DNA from 3 places in the Bradyrhizobium sp. CCBAU 25360 genome. Region 2 is predicted to be linked to each of the others. Evidence: predicted binding sites of a transcription regulator. Region 2 holds the regulator's gene; each other region holds the start of a gene.

Region 1 (5,635 bases), on a different contig from region 2:
ATCGATGCAGGCTCTATACGCTCAGCTACTGGTGGGACTGATCAACGGCTCGTTCTACGCGCTGCTCAGTCTCGGGCTTGCCGTGATTTTCGGCATGCTCAACATCATCAATTTCGCCCATGGCGCGCTCTACATGATGGGCGCCTTCGTTGCTTATTTCCTGTTGAGCCTCGGCGGCATCAACTACTGGTGGGCGCTGCTGATCGCACCCGTGATCGTCGGCATCTTCGGCATGATCCTGGAAAGGACCATGCTGCAATGGCTGACCGGGCTCGACCATCTCTACGGCCTGCTCCTGACCTTCGGCATCGCGCTGATCGTGCAGGGCGTGTTCCAGAACTATTTCGGCTCCTCCGGTCTGCCTTACGCCATTCCGGACCAGCTCAAGGGCGGCATGAATCTGGGCTTCATGTTCTTGCCGATCTATCGCGGCTGGGTGGTCGTGTTCTCGCTGGTCGTGTGTCTGGCGACCTGGTTCCTGATCGAGAAGACCCAGCTCGGCGCTTACCTGCGCGCCGCCACCGAAAATCCGACGTTGGTGCGCGCCTTCGGCATCAACGTGCCGCGCATGATCACGCTGACCTATGGTCTCGGCGTCGGCCTTGCCGCGCTCGCGGGCGTGCTCTCGGCGCCGATCAACCAGGTGCGGCCGCTGATGGGCGCCGACCTCATCATCGTCGTGTTCGCGGTGGTCGTGATCGGCGGCATGGGTTCGATCATGGGCTCCATCATCACCGGCTTCGCGCTGGGCGTGATCGAGGGTCTGACCAAGTATTTCTATCCCGAGGCCTCCAACACCGTCGTGTTCGTGCTGATGGTGCTGGTGCTCTTGGTGAAGCCAACGGGATTGACGGGAAGGGCGGCCTGATATGACAACCCTGACGGACGACACGCTGCCGGTGACCCCTCGCGCGATGCGCGACGAGATGATCGCTTTCGTCGTGATGGCGCTGCTGCTGGCGTCGGTGCCATTCACGGGCGTCTACCCGTTCTTCGTGATGCAGGCGCTGTGCTTTGCGCTGCTCGCCTGCGCCTTCAATCTGCTGATCGGCTATGGCGGCCTGTTGTCGTTCGGCCACGCCATGTTCCTGGGTACCGCCGGCTATTGCTGCGCGCATGCGCTGAAAGTGTGGGCGCTGCCGCCCGAGCTCGGCATCCTCGTCGGCATCGCCGCGGCTTTCGTGCTCTCGCTCATCACCGGCTACATCTCGATCCGCCGCCAGGGCATCTATTTCTCGATGATCACGCTGGCGCTGTCGCAGCTGCTGTACTTCATCTACCTCCAGGCCCCGTTCACCCACGGCGAGGACGGCATCCAGGGCATCCCACAGGGACACATGTTCGGCGTGTTCGATCTGTCCAAGCCGACGGTGCTCTATTACGTCGTGCTGGTGGGGTTCCTCGCCGGCTTCCTGCTGATCTTCCGTGTCATCAACTCGCCGTTCGGCGAGGTGCTGAAGGCGATCCGGGAGAATGAGCCGCGGGCGATTTCGCTCGGCTACCGGACCGACCAGTACAAGTTCCTGGCCTTCGTGCTGTCGGGAACCCTGGCCGGTTTTGCCGGTGCGCTGAAGGTGTTCGTGGCGCAGAACGCCTCGCTCACCGATGTCCATTGGTCGATGTCGGGCGAGGTCGTGCTGATGACGCTGGTTGGCGGCCTTGGAACCATCTTCGGCCCCGTGGTCGGTGCGTTCGCGATCATCGCCATGCAGCAATATCTCGCGGGCTTCGGCCAGTGGGTGACGGTAATCCAGGGCTCGATCTTCGTAATCTGCGTGCTCACCTTCCGCCGCGGCGTCATCGGCGAAATCGCGCATTACTTCCGGCGATCTCTCTAAGTAGCTGATTCAGAAGTGGTTTACCGGCCGCCTGAAAGCGGTGGATGATCCGGCTCCGCGGGCGTGAGATGACACGCGCGCGGATCGAAAATGGTCTATGACAGTTTCATGACGGCCCGACAGGGCCGGGCCATTTCCAACCGGTAGCCTACCCCCATGATGCGATGGTTTCGTGCTTTCCTTCCCAAGGAAGAACGGTTCTTTGACCTGTTCGACCGGCATGCCCAGACGGTGATCCAGGGCTCCATCGCGCTCCAGGGTATGCTGAACGGGGGCGAGGAGACGCCGGTCTATTGCCAGCGCGTCAACCAGTTCGAGAATGATGCCGACAACATCACCCGAGAGGTGCTGACGGCGGTGCGCCGCACCTTCATCACCCCGTTCGACCGCGGCGACATCAAGAACCTGATCACGTCGATGGACGACGCCATCGACCAGATGCAGCAGACGGCCAAGGCGGTGATGCTGTTCGAGGTCCGCACCTTCGAGCCGCCCATGCGCGAGATCGGCGGGCTTCTGATCGAATGCGCCAATCTGGTCGGCCGCGCGCTGCCGCTGATGCAGTCGATCGGCCCGAATGTCGCCATGCTGACCGCGATCACGGAGGAGCTCGGCAAGCTCGAGGGCCGCGTCGACGATCTCCACGACATCGGCTTGAAGGAGCTGTTCCTCAAGCATCGCGACGGCAATGCGATGGACTTCATCGTCGGCGTCGAGATCTACGACCACCTCGAGAAGGTGGCGGATCGCTTCGACGACGTTGCGAACGAGATCAACAGCATCGTCATCGAGCAAGTTTAGGACAGGCCGCTGTGGATGCCGCGTTGGGTCTTCCCGTCCTGGTCGGCTTGATCGCCGTCGCGCTGCTGTTCGATTTCCTGAACGGCCTGCACGATGCCGCCAATTCGATCGCGACCATTGTCTCGACCCGCGTGCTGCGACCGCAATTCGCGGTATTCTGGGCCGCGTTCTTCAATTTCGTCGCCTTCATGGTGTTCGGCCTGCACGTTGCCCAGACCATCGGCACCGGCATCATCGATCCCTCGATCGTCGATGCCCAGGTGATCTTCGCGGCCCTGGTCGGCGCCATCGTCTGGAACCTCGTGACCTGGGCGCTCGGCATCCCGTCCTCGTCGTCGCATGCGCTGATCGGCGGGCTCGTCGGCGGCGGCATGGCCAAGGCCGGGATCTCGGCTGCGGTGTGGAGCGGATTGACCAAGACGGTGCTGGCGATCGTGCTGTCGCCGCTGATCGGCTTCCTGCTCGCGATGATGCTGGTGGCGATCGTGTCCTGGGCCTCGGTGCGCTCGACGCCTTTCGCGGTCGATCGCGCCTTCCGTATCCTGCAATTCGCCTCCGCCTCGCTCTATTCGCTCGGCCATGGCGGTAACGATGCGCAGAAGACCATGGGCATCATCGCGGTGCTGCTCTATTCGCAGGGCCATCTGGGCAGCGACTTCTCGGTGCCGTTCTGGGTGGTGCTGTCCTGCCAGGCGGCGATGGCGCTGGGCACCCTGATGGGCGGCTGGCGCATCGTCCGCACCATGGGCCTGCGCATCACCAAATTGACCCCGATGCAGGGCTTTTGCGCCGAGACCGGCGGGGCCGCGACTTTGTTCATGGCAACCTATCTCGGGGTTCCCGTCTCCACCACGCACACCATCACCGGCGCCATCGTCGGCGTCGGTGCCGCCCGCCGCGTCTCGGCGGTGCGCTGGAACGTTGCCAGCTCGATCGTCTACGCCTGGGTGATCACGATCCCGGCCTCGGCCATCGTGGCGGCGCTGACCTGGTGGGCGGTCAAGATCTTCGTCAAGTAACGAGCTTCAGCCCGACGATCCCGGCGACGATCAGCCCGATGCTGGCAAGACGGAGGGCCGTGGCCGGCTCGCCGAACAGGATGATGCCCAGTGTTGCGGTGCCGACCGCGCCGATGCCGGTCCAGACCGCATAGGCGGTTCCAACGGGCAGGGATTTGAGCGCGAGCCCGAGCAGGATGACGCTGCCGGCCATGGCCACGAGCGTGACGACGGACGGAACAAGCCTGGTAAAGCCCTCGGTGTATTTCAGGCCGATCGCCCAGGTGATCTCGAGAAGGCCCGCGACGAACAGGATGCTCCAGGCCATGACGACCCTCCATTCAAGGCAGGGTCGTCCCCGCGGCTAACGTGCTGATGGGCTGGGGAGGCCGTCCTCCCCCAAGGCCAGTATGGCCAAGGCCGATATGGGGCTGGCCGGGGGGCTCCGCAATCACCAAATGAGGCTTGATCAGGCCCGTTTTCCCTGCCACACGCTCCCGCCATGTCCGACATCGCCATCACCACAGCCGAATTGCCGGCCCGTTCCCCGCTTGCCGCCGAAGTGGCGCGGCGGCGCACGTTTGCGATCATCTCCCATCCCGACGCCGGCAAGACCACGCTGACCGAAAAGCTGCTGCTGTTCGGCGGCGCCATCAATCTCGCCGGCCAGGTCAAGGCCAAGGGCGAGCGGCGCAACACGCGATCGGACTGGATGAAGATCGAGCGCGAGCGCGGCATCTCGGTCGTGACCTCGGTGATGACCTTCGAGTTCGAGCGCCTCGTGTTCAACCTCCTGGACACGCCGGGCCACGAGGACTTTTCGGAAGATACGTATCGCACCCTCACGGCGGTCGATTCCGCCGTGATGGTGATCGACGCCGCCAAGGGCATCGAGGCGCGCACCCGAAAGCTGTTCGAGGTGTGTCGTCTTCGGGATATCCCGATCATCACCTTCATCAACAAGATGGATCGCGAGAGCCGCGACGTGTTCGAGCTGCTCGACGAGATCGAGAAGACGCTGGCGCTCGACACCACGCCGATGACTTGGCCGGTCGGACGCGGCCGCGACTTCCTCGGCACCTACGACGTCGTCAATGGCGGCGTGCGCCTGCTCGAAGGCGGCGGCGCCAAGACCGGCGCGGCGCAGCAGATCGAGATCGCCGAGCTCGCCAAGCTCAACGCCAATCTCGACGTTTCCGCGGTCAAGGACGAGCTCGAGCTCGTCACCGAAGCGTCAAAACCGTTCGAGCTCGACGCGTTCCGCGAGGGCCACCTGACGCCGGTCTATTTCGGCAGTGCGCTGCGCAATTTCGGCGTCGGCGACCTCCTGGAAGGCCTCGGCAAGTTCGCGCCCGAGCCGCGCGCGCAGGACAGCGACCAGCGCAAGGTCGAGGCCACCGATCCGCGCATGAGCGCCTTCGTGTTCAAGATCCAGGCCAATATGGATCCGAACCACCGCGACCGCATCGCCTTTGCGCGCCTCTGCTCGGGCAAGCTCAGCCGCGGCATGAAGGCCAAGCTGGTGCGCACCGGCAAGAGCATGCCGCTGTCGAGCCCGCAATTCTTCTTCGCGCAGGACCGCTCGGTCGCGGATGAAGCCTTCGCTGGCGACGTCGTCGGCATTCCCAATCACGGCACGCTGCGCATCGGCGACACGCTGACCGAAGGCGAGGATTTCAACTTCGTCGGGGTGCCGAGCTTTGCGCCGGAAATCGTTCGCCGCGTCCGTCTCACCGACGCGATGAAGGCTAAGAAGCTGAAGGAAGCGCTGCAGCAGATGTCGGAAGAGGGCGTGGTGCAGGTGTTCCGCCCGCGCGACGGAGCGCCGGCGCTGGTGGGTGTCGTCGGCGCGCTGCAGCTCGACGTGCTGAAGGCGCGGCTGGAGGCGGAGTATTCGCTGCCGGTCGAATTCGAGGTCAGCGAATTCCAGCTCGCGCGCTGGGTCTCCTCGGAGGACCGCAAGAAGCTCGACACCTTCATCGCCGCCAATACCTCCAG
Region 2 (5,635 bases):
TCCGCGATCTCGGTGCTCCTCATTCTCGGTGGCATCATCGTCTCGCTGATCGTCGGCGCGTTCCCGGCGATGAAGGAATACGGCTTCTCCTTCCTGTGGACGCAGCGCTGGGCGCCGTCGGCCGATCCGCCCGTGCTCGGCGCGCTCGGGCCGATGTACGGCACGCTCGTCACCTCCTTCATCGCAATGCTGATCGCCATTCCCGTCGGTCTGGGCATTGCGATCTTCCTCACCGAGCTCTGCCCGCAATGGCTGCGCCGCCCGATCGGCATGGCGATCGAGCTGCTCGCCGGCATTCCCTCGATCATCTACGGCATGTGGGGCTTCTTCGTGCTGGGCCCGTTCCTGGCCAACACCTTCCAGCCCTTCATGATCAGGATATTCGACGGCGTGCCCGTGCTGGGCGCGATCTTCGCCGGTCCGCCGTCCTATCTCAGCACGTTCAACGCCGCGCTGATCCTCGCCATCATGGTGCTGCCCTTCATCACCTCGATCTCGGTCGACGTGTTCAAGACGGTGCCGCCGGTGCTGAAGGAGGCCGCCTACGGCGTCGGCTGCACCACCTGGGAAGTCGTCCGCAGCGTGGTGATCCCCTACACCCGCGTCGGCATCATCGGCGGCGTCATGCTGGCGCTGGGCCGCGCCCTCGGCGAGACCATGGCGGTGACCTTCATCATCGGCAATTCGTTCCGCATCTCCTCATCGATCTTCGCGCCGGGCACCACGATCTCGGCGGCGATCGCATCCGAATTCGCCGAGAGCGACGGCCTGCACCAGTCCGGCCTGATCCTGCTCGGCCTCTTGCTGTTCGTGCTGACGTTCTTCGTGCTGGCCGCAGCGCGGCTGATGCTGATGCGGCTGGACAAGAAGGCGGGGAAGTAACGTCATGGCGCTCAATCCGATCTATTCGCGTCGTCGCCGCAAGGACATCGTCATCCGCGGGCTCTGCTTCGCCGCGGCCGCCTTCGGCGTCACCTGGCTCGCGCTGATCCTGATCACGCTGCTCTTCAACGGCCTGGCCGGCCTCGATCTTGAGATCTTCGTCGCGGATACGCCGCCGCCGGGTTCGACCGAAGGCGGCCTGCGCAACGCGATCGTCGGTTCGATCATCATGACGTTGATCGGCGTCGGCATCGGCGCGCCGCTCGGCCTGTTCGCCGGCACCTACCTTGCCGAATACGGCCGCAACGACCGGCTGACCTCGGTGATCCGCTTCATCAACGACATCCTGCTCTCGGCGCCCTCGATCATCATCGGCCTGTTCATCTATGGCGCGGTGGTGGTGCCGATGCGTGGCTTCTCCGCGATCGCGGGCGCGCTCGCGCTCGCCGTCATCGTGATCCCGGTCGTGCTGCGCACCACCGAGGACATGCTGCTGCTGGTGCCGAATCCCCTGCGCGAGGCGGCCTCGGCGCTCGGCCTGCCGCGCTCGCTGGTGATCAAGCGTATCGCCTATCGTGCGGCCCGGTCGGGCCTCATCACCGGCGTGCTGCTCGCCACCGCCCGCGTCGCCGGCGAGACCGCGCCGCTGCTCTTCACCGCGCTGTCGAACCAGTTCTTCAGCCTCGGCCTGAACAAGACGATGGCCAATTTGCCGGTCACCATCAACAACTTCGTCCAGAGCCCCTACGCCTATTGGAAGCAGCTCGCCTGGAGCGGCGCGCTGCTGATCACGCTCACCGTGCTTGCCCTGAACATTGGCGCGCGCATCCTCGGCGCCGAGAGGACTGCAAAATGACCGACCTGTCCGTTTCCATGAGTTCCAACGCTCATCTGGCCTCGCAGCCGCTGCCGGAAGCCCCGGCCAAGGTGACGGTGCGCAATCTCAACTTCTATTACGGCGAGCACCACGCGCTGAAGAACATCAACCTGACGCTGGGTGCCAACCGCGTCACAGCGTTCATCGGCCCGTCGGGCTGCGGCAAGTCGACCCTGCTGCGCATCTTCAACCGGATGTACGACCTCTATCCGGGCCAGCGCGCCACCGGCCAGCTCATGCTGGACCAGACCAACATCCTCGACCCCAGGCTCGACCTCAATCTGCTGCGCGCCCGGGTCGGCATGGTGTTCCAGAAGCCGACGCCGTTCCCGATGACGATCTACGAGAACATCGCCTTCGGCATCCGCCTCTACGAGAAGATCTCGAAGTCCGAGATGGACGACCGCGTCGAGAAGGCGCTGCGCGGCGGCGCGCTGTGGAACGAGGTCAAGGACAAGCTCAACGCCTCCGGCCTGTCGCTCTCCGGCGGCCAGCAGCAGCGCCTGTGCATCGCCCGCACCGTCGCGGTGCGGCCCGAGGTGATTCTGTTCGACGAGCCCTGCTCGGCGCTCGATCCGATCTCGACCGCCAAGGTCGAGGAGCTGATCCAGGAGCTGTCCGAGAACTACACGATCGCGATCGTCACGCACAACATGCAGCAGGCGGCGCGCGTCTCCGACAAGACCGCCTTCATGTATCTCGGCGAGCTGATCGAGTTCGACGACACCAGCAAGATCTTCACGTCGCCGAGCGACCGGCGCACGCAGGATTACATTACCGGCCGGTTCGGCTGAGGAGACGCGACATGGGTACTGAACATACCGCAAAAGCTTTCGACACCGACCTCCAGGAGCTCACCCGCCTGGTCGCCGAGATGGGCGGCATCGCCGAGCGCATGATCGTCGATTCCGTCGGCGCGCTGATCCGCCGCGACGTCGCGCTCGGCCAGCGCGTCGTCGCCATCGACGCCGAGCTCGACGCGCTGCAGAAGCGCATCGAGGAACGCGCCGTGCTCACCATCGCCCGCCGCCAGCCGATGGCGGTGGATTTGCGCGAGATCGTCGGCGCCATGCGCGTTGCGACCGACCTCGAGCGCATCGGCGACCTCGCCAAGAACATGGGCAAGCGCGTCGCCGCGCTGGAGACCGACTTCCATCCGCTGAAACTGTTCCGCGGCCTGGAGCACATGACCGACCTCGTGCAGCAGCAGGTCAAGTCGGTGCTGGACGCCTATGCCGCACATGATCTGCCGGCGGCGATGGCGGTGTGGAAGGGCGACGAGGAAGTCGACGCGATCTGCACCTCGCTGTTCCGCGAGCTCCTCACCTACATGATGGAGGATCCGCGCAACATCTCGTTCTGCATCCATCTGATGTTCTGCGCCAAGAACATCGAGCGGATCGGCGACCACGCCACCAACATCGCCGAGACCGTGTTCTACATGATCGAAGGCCAGGCGATCACCGACAAGCGGCCGAAGGGCGACATGACCACCTTCGCCACGACGGTCCCGAATACCTGAAGACTCAAGGAGCGACGACCCGATGGGCGCACGCATTATGGTGGTTGAGGACGAGGAAGCTCTCACCGAGCTGCTTCGCTACAACCTCGAAGGCGACGGCTATGACGTCGAGACGGTCATGCGCGGCGACGACGCCGACACCCGCCTCAAGGAGCACATCCCGGACCTGATCGTGCTCGACTGGATGCTGCCGGGCCTGTCGGGCATCGAGCTGTGCCGGCGCCTGCGGACCCGGCCCGACACCAAGCAGCTGCCGATCATCATGCTCACCGCGCGCGGCGAGGAGAGCGAGCGGGTGCGGGGACTTGCGACCGGCGCCGACGACTACATCGTCAAGCCGTTCTCGGTGCCGGAGCTCTTGGCGCGCGTGAAGGGCCTGCTTCGCCGCGCCAGTCCTGAGCGACTCGCGACAGTGCTGGCCTATGGCGACATCGAGCTCGACCGCGACAAGCGTCGCGTGGCGCGCTCGGGCCGGCCGATCGATCTCGGTCCGACCGAATATCGCCTGCTGGAGTTCTTCCTGGAGCATCCGGGCCGCGTGTTCTCGCGCGAGCAGCTGCTCGACAGCGTCTGGGGCCGCGACATCTACATCGACGAGCGCACCGTCGACGTCCATATCGGCCGCCTGCGCAAGCTGCTCAATCTCGGCCGCGAGCAGGACCCGATCCGCACCGTCCGCGGCGCCGGCTACGCGCTCGACGATCGCTTCGCGAAGGCGGAGCAGACGTAAGGTTTGCAGGCGTTGGGGTTTGGTGGGCTGCCGCCACATTCTCCGGTGTCGTCCCTGCGAAAGCATGGACCCATAACCACAGGCAGTGGTTTGGCGAAGACTCGGAGTGACCATCTCGCGCAACAACAGCGCCCTATGGTTATGGATCCCCGCGTTCGCGGGGATGACACCGAGTTGGTTGAGGCGCCGTCGTGTGACGGCTGCCGTCTTTGCGATCAGCTAAATCCACTCACCGCGGACCCGGCTTTGCCGGGGCACGCCGGCGATCCGCCGCCGGCTGATACGCGACGCGCGAGTGCTGGGCGCAGTAGGGCAGGCCGGACAGCGCCCTGCCGCCGCAGAAGAAGAAATCGGGGCTGGAGGGATCGCCGACCGGCCAATGGCAGGTGGCCTCGTTCAGCTCGAGCAGCGACAGCCGCTGGCTCATCGGCACCACGTTGTCGTAGGTGACCGGTTCGGCCTCCACCTCGACCTCGAAGGCCTGCGCCAGCGCGGTGTTGCCGCGCGCAATGGGGCGGGTCACCCGCATCATGTGCTGCGCGGGACGCGCCTTGCGCGGCCGGGGCGCTGCCGATGAAGGGCTCTTGGCACGGCCGGACAGACCGAGCCTGTGCACTTTGCCGATCACGGCATTGCGGGTCACATTGCCGAGTTCAGCTGCGATCTGGCTGGCCGAAAGTCCGGCCTCCCAGAGCTTTTTCAGCTGCTCGACGCGATCGTCGGACCAGGTCAAAACCGTCATTGCACCCTTTCCCTCGCTACGCGCCGCCATCCTGGGGCCTCGCAGCGATTGCCTAAGCCTTCAAAAACCCGTGCCGTCAGAATCCCTTAAGGCTCGCCGGGCGCGTGACTGACGCCCGAACGTTTACGCCGGTACAAGAGGACTCTTGGGATCAGAACCGCTGCACGAGATGTCGTATCTGACAATCCAAACGCTACAATATGGCGTGACTCCCGCGCAAGAGTCCGCCGACTCGCTTCCACATGTTCCGTGGTGAAAACCCGCAAAATCGGCACCGCAAGACTACGGATTCAGCGTTTCCCGAGGCTTTCCGGGCGGCATTGACACCCGTCTTGCCAGGCATAAGATAGTCGCGCGTGCCGCCCTTAAAAGGCGGCACGTTTCGTTTTCCGGGCCGGTCGATGGTGCGTTGCGCAATGCACGCGTCACACCGTCCGCAACATTCAAGTGACATCATGACTAACAGCGCAGCGCCGCATTTGCTCCCCGTTTTCGCCAGAGCCGACCTCGGCTTCGAGCGCGGCGAAGGCTGCTGGCTGATCGCGACCAATGGCGATCGCTATCTCGATTTCACCTCGGGCGTGGCTGTGAATGCGCTCGGCCATTGCCACCCGCATCTGATCAAGGCGCTGCAGGAGCAGGCGACGAAGCTCTGGCACATGTCGAACCTGTTCCAGAGCCCGGATGGCGAGAAGCTCGCCAACCGGCTCTGCAACGAGAGCTTTGCCGACTTCGTGTTCTTCTGCAATTCGGGCGCCGAAGCGCTGGAGGGTGTGATCAAGCTGGTCCGCCATCATCACTTCTCCAAGGGACATCCGGAACGTTATCGCATCATCACCTTCGAAGGCGCCTTTCACGGCCGTACGCTGGCGACGCTCGCCG
Region 3 (5,635 bases), on a different contig from region 2:
AGGACAGCCAGCTCGCGCCGGTCGAGCGGATGCCTTCGACCGGCTTCATATCGGCGTTCTCGACGATTTCCGAGAACAGCTTTCCGAGCGCGCCGGTGGAGTGGATCGCGATCGCGAGCACGCCCGCCATCGGTCCGAGCCCGAAGGCGATGACGAAGATCAGCGCGAAGACGATGCCCGGAACGGTGCGGGCGAATTCGAGCAGGCGCCGGACGACGAAGCGCAGCCAGGGTGCGGGCGAGGTGTTTTCAGCCGCGAAGAAGTTCAGACAAAATGCCAAGGTCGCGCCGATCAGCGTGCCGACATAGGAGATCAGCAGCGTCTCGCCGAGCATCTTCAGCCATTTGCGCCAGCCCCAGAGCCACTCGCCGACATCGGTCCAGACGCGCTGGCCGTTGTCGAGCGTGAGGATGCGGTCGAAATAGCTGATGAAATTGCCGAAATAGGTGAACAGCGTGCGCAGATTCACTTCCGCGCCGACCGCGGCGAGAAGCAGCGCGGCGGCGAAGACCGCGATCCCCAACAGCAGGCGGAGCCGCCTGCGCCCGACCGCCTGGCGATAAGCGGCGTTGAGCACGGCAAGCTGCTGCTCGGGGAGGATCGAAACCGCTGTTGTCATCGGCCTGAGCCAAGTTCCGTCAAAGAAAGAGCCGGGTCCAAGGACCCGGCTCCAGTTACATCGCCCTGAGATCAGGACGCCTTCTTCTTACGCAGCGCATCGACGAACTTGATCAGCTCGATCGTGCCATCCCAATCCTTGGTGGTGGCGGGATGAAAGCCCTTCTTCTGGCCGTCGGAGAGGCGGTCGAACGCGGCCTTGTCCTTGGCCGGCGCGTCGAAGAACGCCTTGGCGATAGCGGCCTTGGCGTCTTCCGGCAGGTCGGAATTGTAGGCATAGGGGCCGTTGATGATCGGCGCCGACTTATGGATGATTCGGAAGTCGTCCTTCTTCATCGCCGAGCCGTCGGCATTCTTCAGCATGCCCTTGGTCAGCATCTGCGCCAGCGTGGAATCGTCGTCGCTGGTCCACTGGTTGGCGGCAACGTCGACGGTGCCCTGCGACAGCGCCAGCATCGCGTTCTCGTGACTGCCGGTGAAGACGACCTTGCCGAAATAGCCGTCGGCATCGGGGATGCCCATCTTGTCCAGCTCGAAGCGCGGCACATTGTTGCCGGAGGTCGAGTTCGGATCGACGAGGCCGAGGTTCTTGCCCTTGAGCTGGTCGACGCTCTTGTAGGCGCTGCTCGCCTTGACGAAGAACACCGAATAATAACCGGTCGAGCCGTCGGCGTTGATGTCGTTGGCGAAGGCGTCGGACTTGACGCCGGTCAGGCGGGCGCGGGCGAACGAGGCCGAGCCATAGCTGGCGATATGGATGTTGCCAGCGCGCTGGCCCTCGATGACGGCAGCGTAGTCGTTGGCGATGCGGAGCGTGACCTTCACGCCCAGTTCCTTGGAGAGATAGCTCACGAAAGGCGCCCAGCGCTCGGTGACGCCGGAGGCGTTCTCGGCCGGGACGACCGCAAAGGTCAGCTCGGGATATTTGGCTTTCCAGTCTTCGGCGGAAGCCGACGAGGCGAAGGCGAGCGCCGCGGCGCCGGCAAGAACGAGTCTACGAGTGATCATGATACCCTCTTCATCGGTTGGGGTCGGTTGACGCAAAACTTGCAACTCAAACAGGCGCGACGCGGCTCAGGCGGCGGCCGCCGTTCCAAGTGCCGGGACGCCCGCGGGCGCCGGGTCAGGCATGGTGCCCATGACGTCGGCGGCTTCGAGATCGTAAAGCTCGCGCGCGACGTGGTCGGTCAGTGCGGCCGGCGCGCCGTCGAACACCACCCGGCCCTGCGCCATGCCGATCAGGCGGTCGCAATAGCTGCGCGCCAGATCGAGCGAATGCAGATTGCAGATCACGGTGATGCCGAAATGCTTGTTGATGCGCAGCAGCGCATCCATCACGATCTTGGTGTTGCGCGGATCGAGCGATGCGATCGGCTCGTCGGCGAGGATGATGTCGGGCTGCTGCACGAGCGCACGTGCGATCGCGACGCGCTGCTGCTGGCCGCCGGAGAGCTGGTCGGCGCGCTGGGCCGCGAGCGATGCGATGTCGAACTGTTCGAGCGCGGACATCGCCAGCGCCTTGTCCTGCTCGGGCCACACTTGCGACAGCGAGCGCCAGGCCGGCATCGTCGCAAGCCTTCCCATCAGGACGTTGGTGAGGACGTCGAGCCGGCCGACCAGGTTGAACTGCTGGAAGATCATGGCCGAGCGCGCCCGCCACTGCCGCAGTTCCTTGCCGCGCAGCGCGGTGACGTCGATGCCGTCGAACAGGATGCGGCCCTGCGTCGGCGTCGCGAGACGATTGATGGTTCGCAGCAGCGTCGACTTGCCGGCGCCGGACCGTCCGATCACACCGACGAAGCCGCCGGGGGAGACTTGAAACGAAGCGTCGTCCACCGCGGCTTTCGCGCCGAAGCGACACGTCAGACCTTCCACCACCAGCATGCAGGACTCCAGATTAGCTGGAGCCAACCGCTAACGCCCGCGCTTGACACTTGTGTGACACGGGCGTTGCAGTGCGGCGATCCTACACACCTCATCCCCTGTCATCGCCGCGTCATGACATCGTCATCAAGCCGCTCGAAGAGGAACGCCCGCCCTCGCGCTCCGGATGCAACATGGCCGCCAAAACTCTTTCGGTCCAGCCGACCATCGATCCCTCGGCCAAACTGCATGAGACCAGGCTCGGCGCCTATACCGAGGTCGGCGCGCGCACCATCCTGCATGAAGTGGCGATGGGCGATTACTCCTATGTCGTGAACGATTCCCAGATCACCTACACCACCATCGGAAAGTTCTGCTCGATCGCGGCCATGACGCGCATCAATCCCGGCAATCATCCGATGCACCGCGCGACCCAGGCGCATTTCACCTATCGCTCGAGCGCCTACTTCGAAGGCGAGAGCGACGACGCCGAATTCTTCGACTGGCGGCGCCAGCATCACGTCCATATCGGCCACGACGTCTGGATCGGCCACGGCGCGATCGTGCTGCCGGGCCGCAACATCGGCACCGGCGCGGTGATCGCGGCCGGCGCCATCGTCACCAAGGACGTGCCGGCCTACGCCATCGTCGCCGGCAATCCGGCCCGGATCGTGCGGCGGCGTTTCTCCGAGGAGATCGCCGGAAGGCTCGCGCGGCTCGCCTGGTGGGACTGGGATCACGACAAGTTGCGTGAAGCCCTGCCCGATTTCCGCAAGCTCGGGATTGAAGATTTTCTTGCGACATACGAAGCAGGGGCGGCTCCCCTGACCAGATCCCTTACCAGCAAACGAAACGCGGTCGCGTGACAGACATTTTCCTTGAAGGCGGCCGGGCCCTGATCGGCGCCGAATTCGTCGAAACGTCATTGACGGTGTCCGGACCGGACATCGCGCAGGTCGATGCCTCACGGGGCCGGGCGCGGCTGACAATCGATTCGCGCAACCTGCTGGTGCTGCCCGGCATCGTCGATCTGCATGGCGATGCCTTCGAGCGGCAGATGATGCCGCGCGCCGGTGTCGACTTCCCGATCGACGTCGCGCTCGCCGACAGCGATCGCCAGGCGATCAGCAACGGCATCACCACCGTCTTTCACGCCACCACCTGCTCGTGGGAGCCGGGCCTGCGCAGCGCCGATAACGCGCGCGGCCTGATGGAGGCCATCGAGCGGCAGCGTCCGCAATTCGCCGCGGATACCCGCTTCCATCTGCGGCACGAGACCTACAATCTCGGCGCCGAGGCCGAGATCAGCGAGTGGCTCGACGAAGGCCGGGTCGACCTGTTCGCTTTCAACGACCACATGGACGGCACGGTCGCCGACATGGCCAAGCCGCGCAAGCGCAACCGCATGGTGGAGCGCACCGGGCTGTCAGCTGAGGAATTCGACCGGCTGGTCGAACGCGTGGTCTCGCGCGCCGACGAAGTGCCGGCTTCGGTTGCGCGGCTGGCCGCTGTGGCGCGCGCAGCCGACGTGCGGATGCTCTCGCACGACGATGCGACGCCGGCGATGCGCCAGGAGTTTCGCGAGCTCGGCGCTGACATCGCGGAGTTTCCGATCAACGAGGAGACGGCACGGGCGGCAGCAAGCCACGGCGATGCCATCGTCTACGGCGCGCCCAACGTCGTGCGCGGCGGCAGCCACACCGGCTGGACGAAGGCCTCCGACATGATCGCCAAGGGGCTCTGCTCGGTGCTGGCGTCGGACTATTATTATCCCGCGCAGCTGCTCGCCGCGTTCCGCCTCGCCGCCGATGGCGTGCTGCCGCTGACGGAAGCCTGGAATCTGGTCTCCGCCGGGCCGGCGCGTGCCACCGGCCTTGCCGATCGCGGCGTGCTCGCGGAAGGTCGCCGCGCCGACATTCTGCTGGTCGACGACAGCGTGAAGCTGCGGCCGCGGCTGATCGCGGTGATCGCAGGCGGAAAGCTCGTCCATCTCACCGATGCGACGCGGCTGCTCACTGCTGTGGCGACGCCGCGCGAGGCTGTCGTCGCGGCCTAAATTGGTTATGCTGAGGCGATGACAGGTTTTCCCCGCTACGCGATCTATTTTGCCGCCGGCAGTGACAGCGCGCTGTCCCGCTTCGGCGCCGAGTTGCTCGGCTACGATGCCTACACCGGCAACGAATTGCCGTTCCCGCGTGATGCGCTGCATGTCGCGCCGGACTGGCGCGACGTCAGCGCCGATCCACGCAAATACGGCTTTCACGCCACGCTGAAGGCGCCGATGGCGCTCGTATCAGACAGGACCGAAGCGGAACTGATGGCCGCCTGCGCCGCATTCGCCGGCAAATCGCGGCCGCTTGCCGTGATCCGGCCCGTGGTCGATGCCATCAGCGGCTTCATCGCCGTCATTCCGGCCGAGCCGGTCGAGGCGCTCCAGCAGCTCGCCGCCGATTGCGTCCGCGAATTCGACTCGTTTCGCGCCGCGCTGTCGGCGGGCGATCGGGCGCGGCGCAAACCCGAGAAACTCAGCGAGCGGCAGCGCGACTATCTCGACCGTTGGGGCTACCCTTACGTGATGGAAGAATTCCGCTTCCACATGACGCTGACGGGGCGGCTGGATGCCGAGCGCCGCGGACCGATCCTGGAGATGCTGAGGCCGCGGTTTGCGACGCTCGGTCTCGATACGCTGGCGATCGACCGCATCGCGCTATTTCGGCAGGATGATGCGGCGGCAAGATTCCACATCGTCGACGAGTGGCCTCTGGCGCGATAGACCTCAGCGCCAGCTCGCAAGATTCAAGGCGAGCGCCACCGCGCCAACCAGAACGAGGCTGGCCGCCCAGACTGCATCCAGATTGAACCAGCTTCGCGAGACGAACCTCAATCCAAGATGGCGGTAGACCAGCCACGCCAGACATCCGCCGGCGCCGACCATGGCGGCAACATGCACCAGGGACACCAGCACCGCCATCCCCAGACTTGTCTTCATCAGCGCGCCCGCCGCTTCATGGCCGGCATCGAATTCGAAGGCCTGGCAGAGCCCGAGATAGATCGGCACGAGCATCAAGGCGGCGCCGTGAGCGATGGCGACGGCAAATGACCAGAGCGCCAATTGCGTCGGCGGAATTCGTGCCAGCGCGCGGGGATGACGCCG

The links. Region 2 encodes PhoB, which activates phosphate uptake and scavenging genes when phosphate is short. Its sites were predicted from a motif close to TGTCATNNANCTGTCAT; they were not measured.
Region 1: XH81_RS35845 (DUF47 domain-containing protein) is a predicted target of PhoB. The motif match lies at 1,936-1,952, and genes of this name have one in related genera.
Region 3: phnC (phosphonate ABC transporter ATP-binding protein) is a predicted target of PhoB. The motif match lies at 2,602-2,618, and genes of this name have one in related genera.

What each region holds. Positions count from the first base shown of each region.
Region 1 covers NZ_LBJA01000045.1:366,501-372,135, forward strand. The annotation lists gene XH81_RS35835 (branched-chain amino acid ABC transporter permease) at 5-868, shown strand; gene XH81_RS35840 (branched-chain amino acid ABC transporter permease) at 870-1,838, shown strand; gene XH81_RS35845 (DUF47 domain-containing protein) at 1,995-2,639, shown strand; gene XH81_RS35850 (inorganic phosphate transporter) at 2,651-3,658, shown strand; gene sugE (quaternary ammonium compound efflux SMR transporter SugE) at 3,651-3,965, opposite strand; gene XH81_RS35860 (peptide chain release factor 3) at 4,140-5,635, shown strand, end outside.
Region 2 covers NZ_LBJA01000032.1:14,929-20,563, reverse strand. The annotation lists gene pstC (phosphate ABC transporter permease subunit PstC) at 1-882, shown strand, start outside; gene pstA (phosphate ABC transporter permease PstA) at 887-1,738, shown strand; gene pstB (phosphate ABC transporter ATP-binding protein PstB) at 1,735-2,553, shown strand; gene phoU (phosphate signaling complex protein PhoU) at 2,565-3,281, shown strand; gene phoB (phosphate regulon transcriptional regulator PhoB) at 3,304-4,011, shown strand; gene XH81_RS09080 (GcrA family cell cycle regulator) at 4,241-4,753, opposite strand; gene XH81_RS09075 (aspartate aminotransferase family protein) at 5,209-5,635, shown strand, end outside.
Region 3 covers NZ_LBJA01000038.1:233,247-238,881, forward strand. The annotation lists gene phnE (phosphonate ABC transporter, permease protein PhnE) at 1-619, opposite strand, end outside; gene phnD (phosphonate ABC transporter substrate-binding protein) at 691-1,626, opposite strand; gene phnC (phosphonate ABC transporter ATP-binding protein) at 1,693-2,502, opposite strand; gene XH81_RS17065 (transferase hexapeptide repeat family protein) at 2,676-3,347, shown strand; gene XH81_RS17070 (alpha-D-ribose 1-methylphosphonate 5-triphosphate diphosphatase) at 3,344-4,537, shown strand; gene XH81_RS17075 (DUF1045 domain-containing protein) at 4,556-5,254, shown strand; gene XH81_RS17080 (hypothetical protein) at 5,258-5,635, opposite strand, start outside.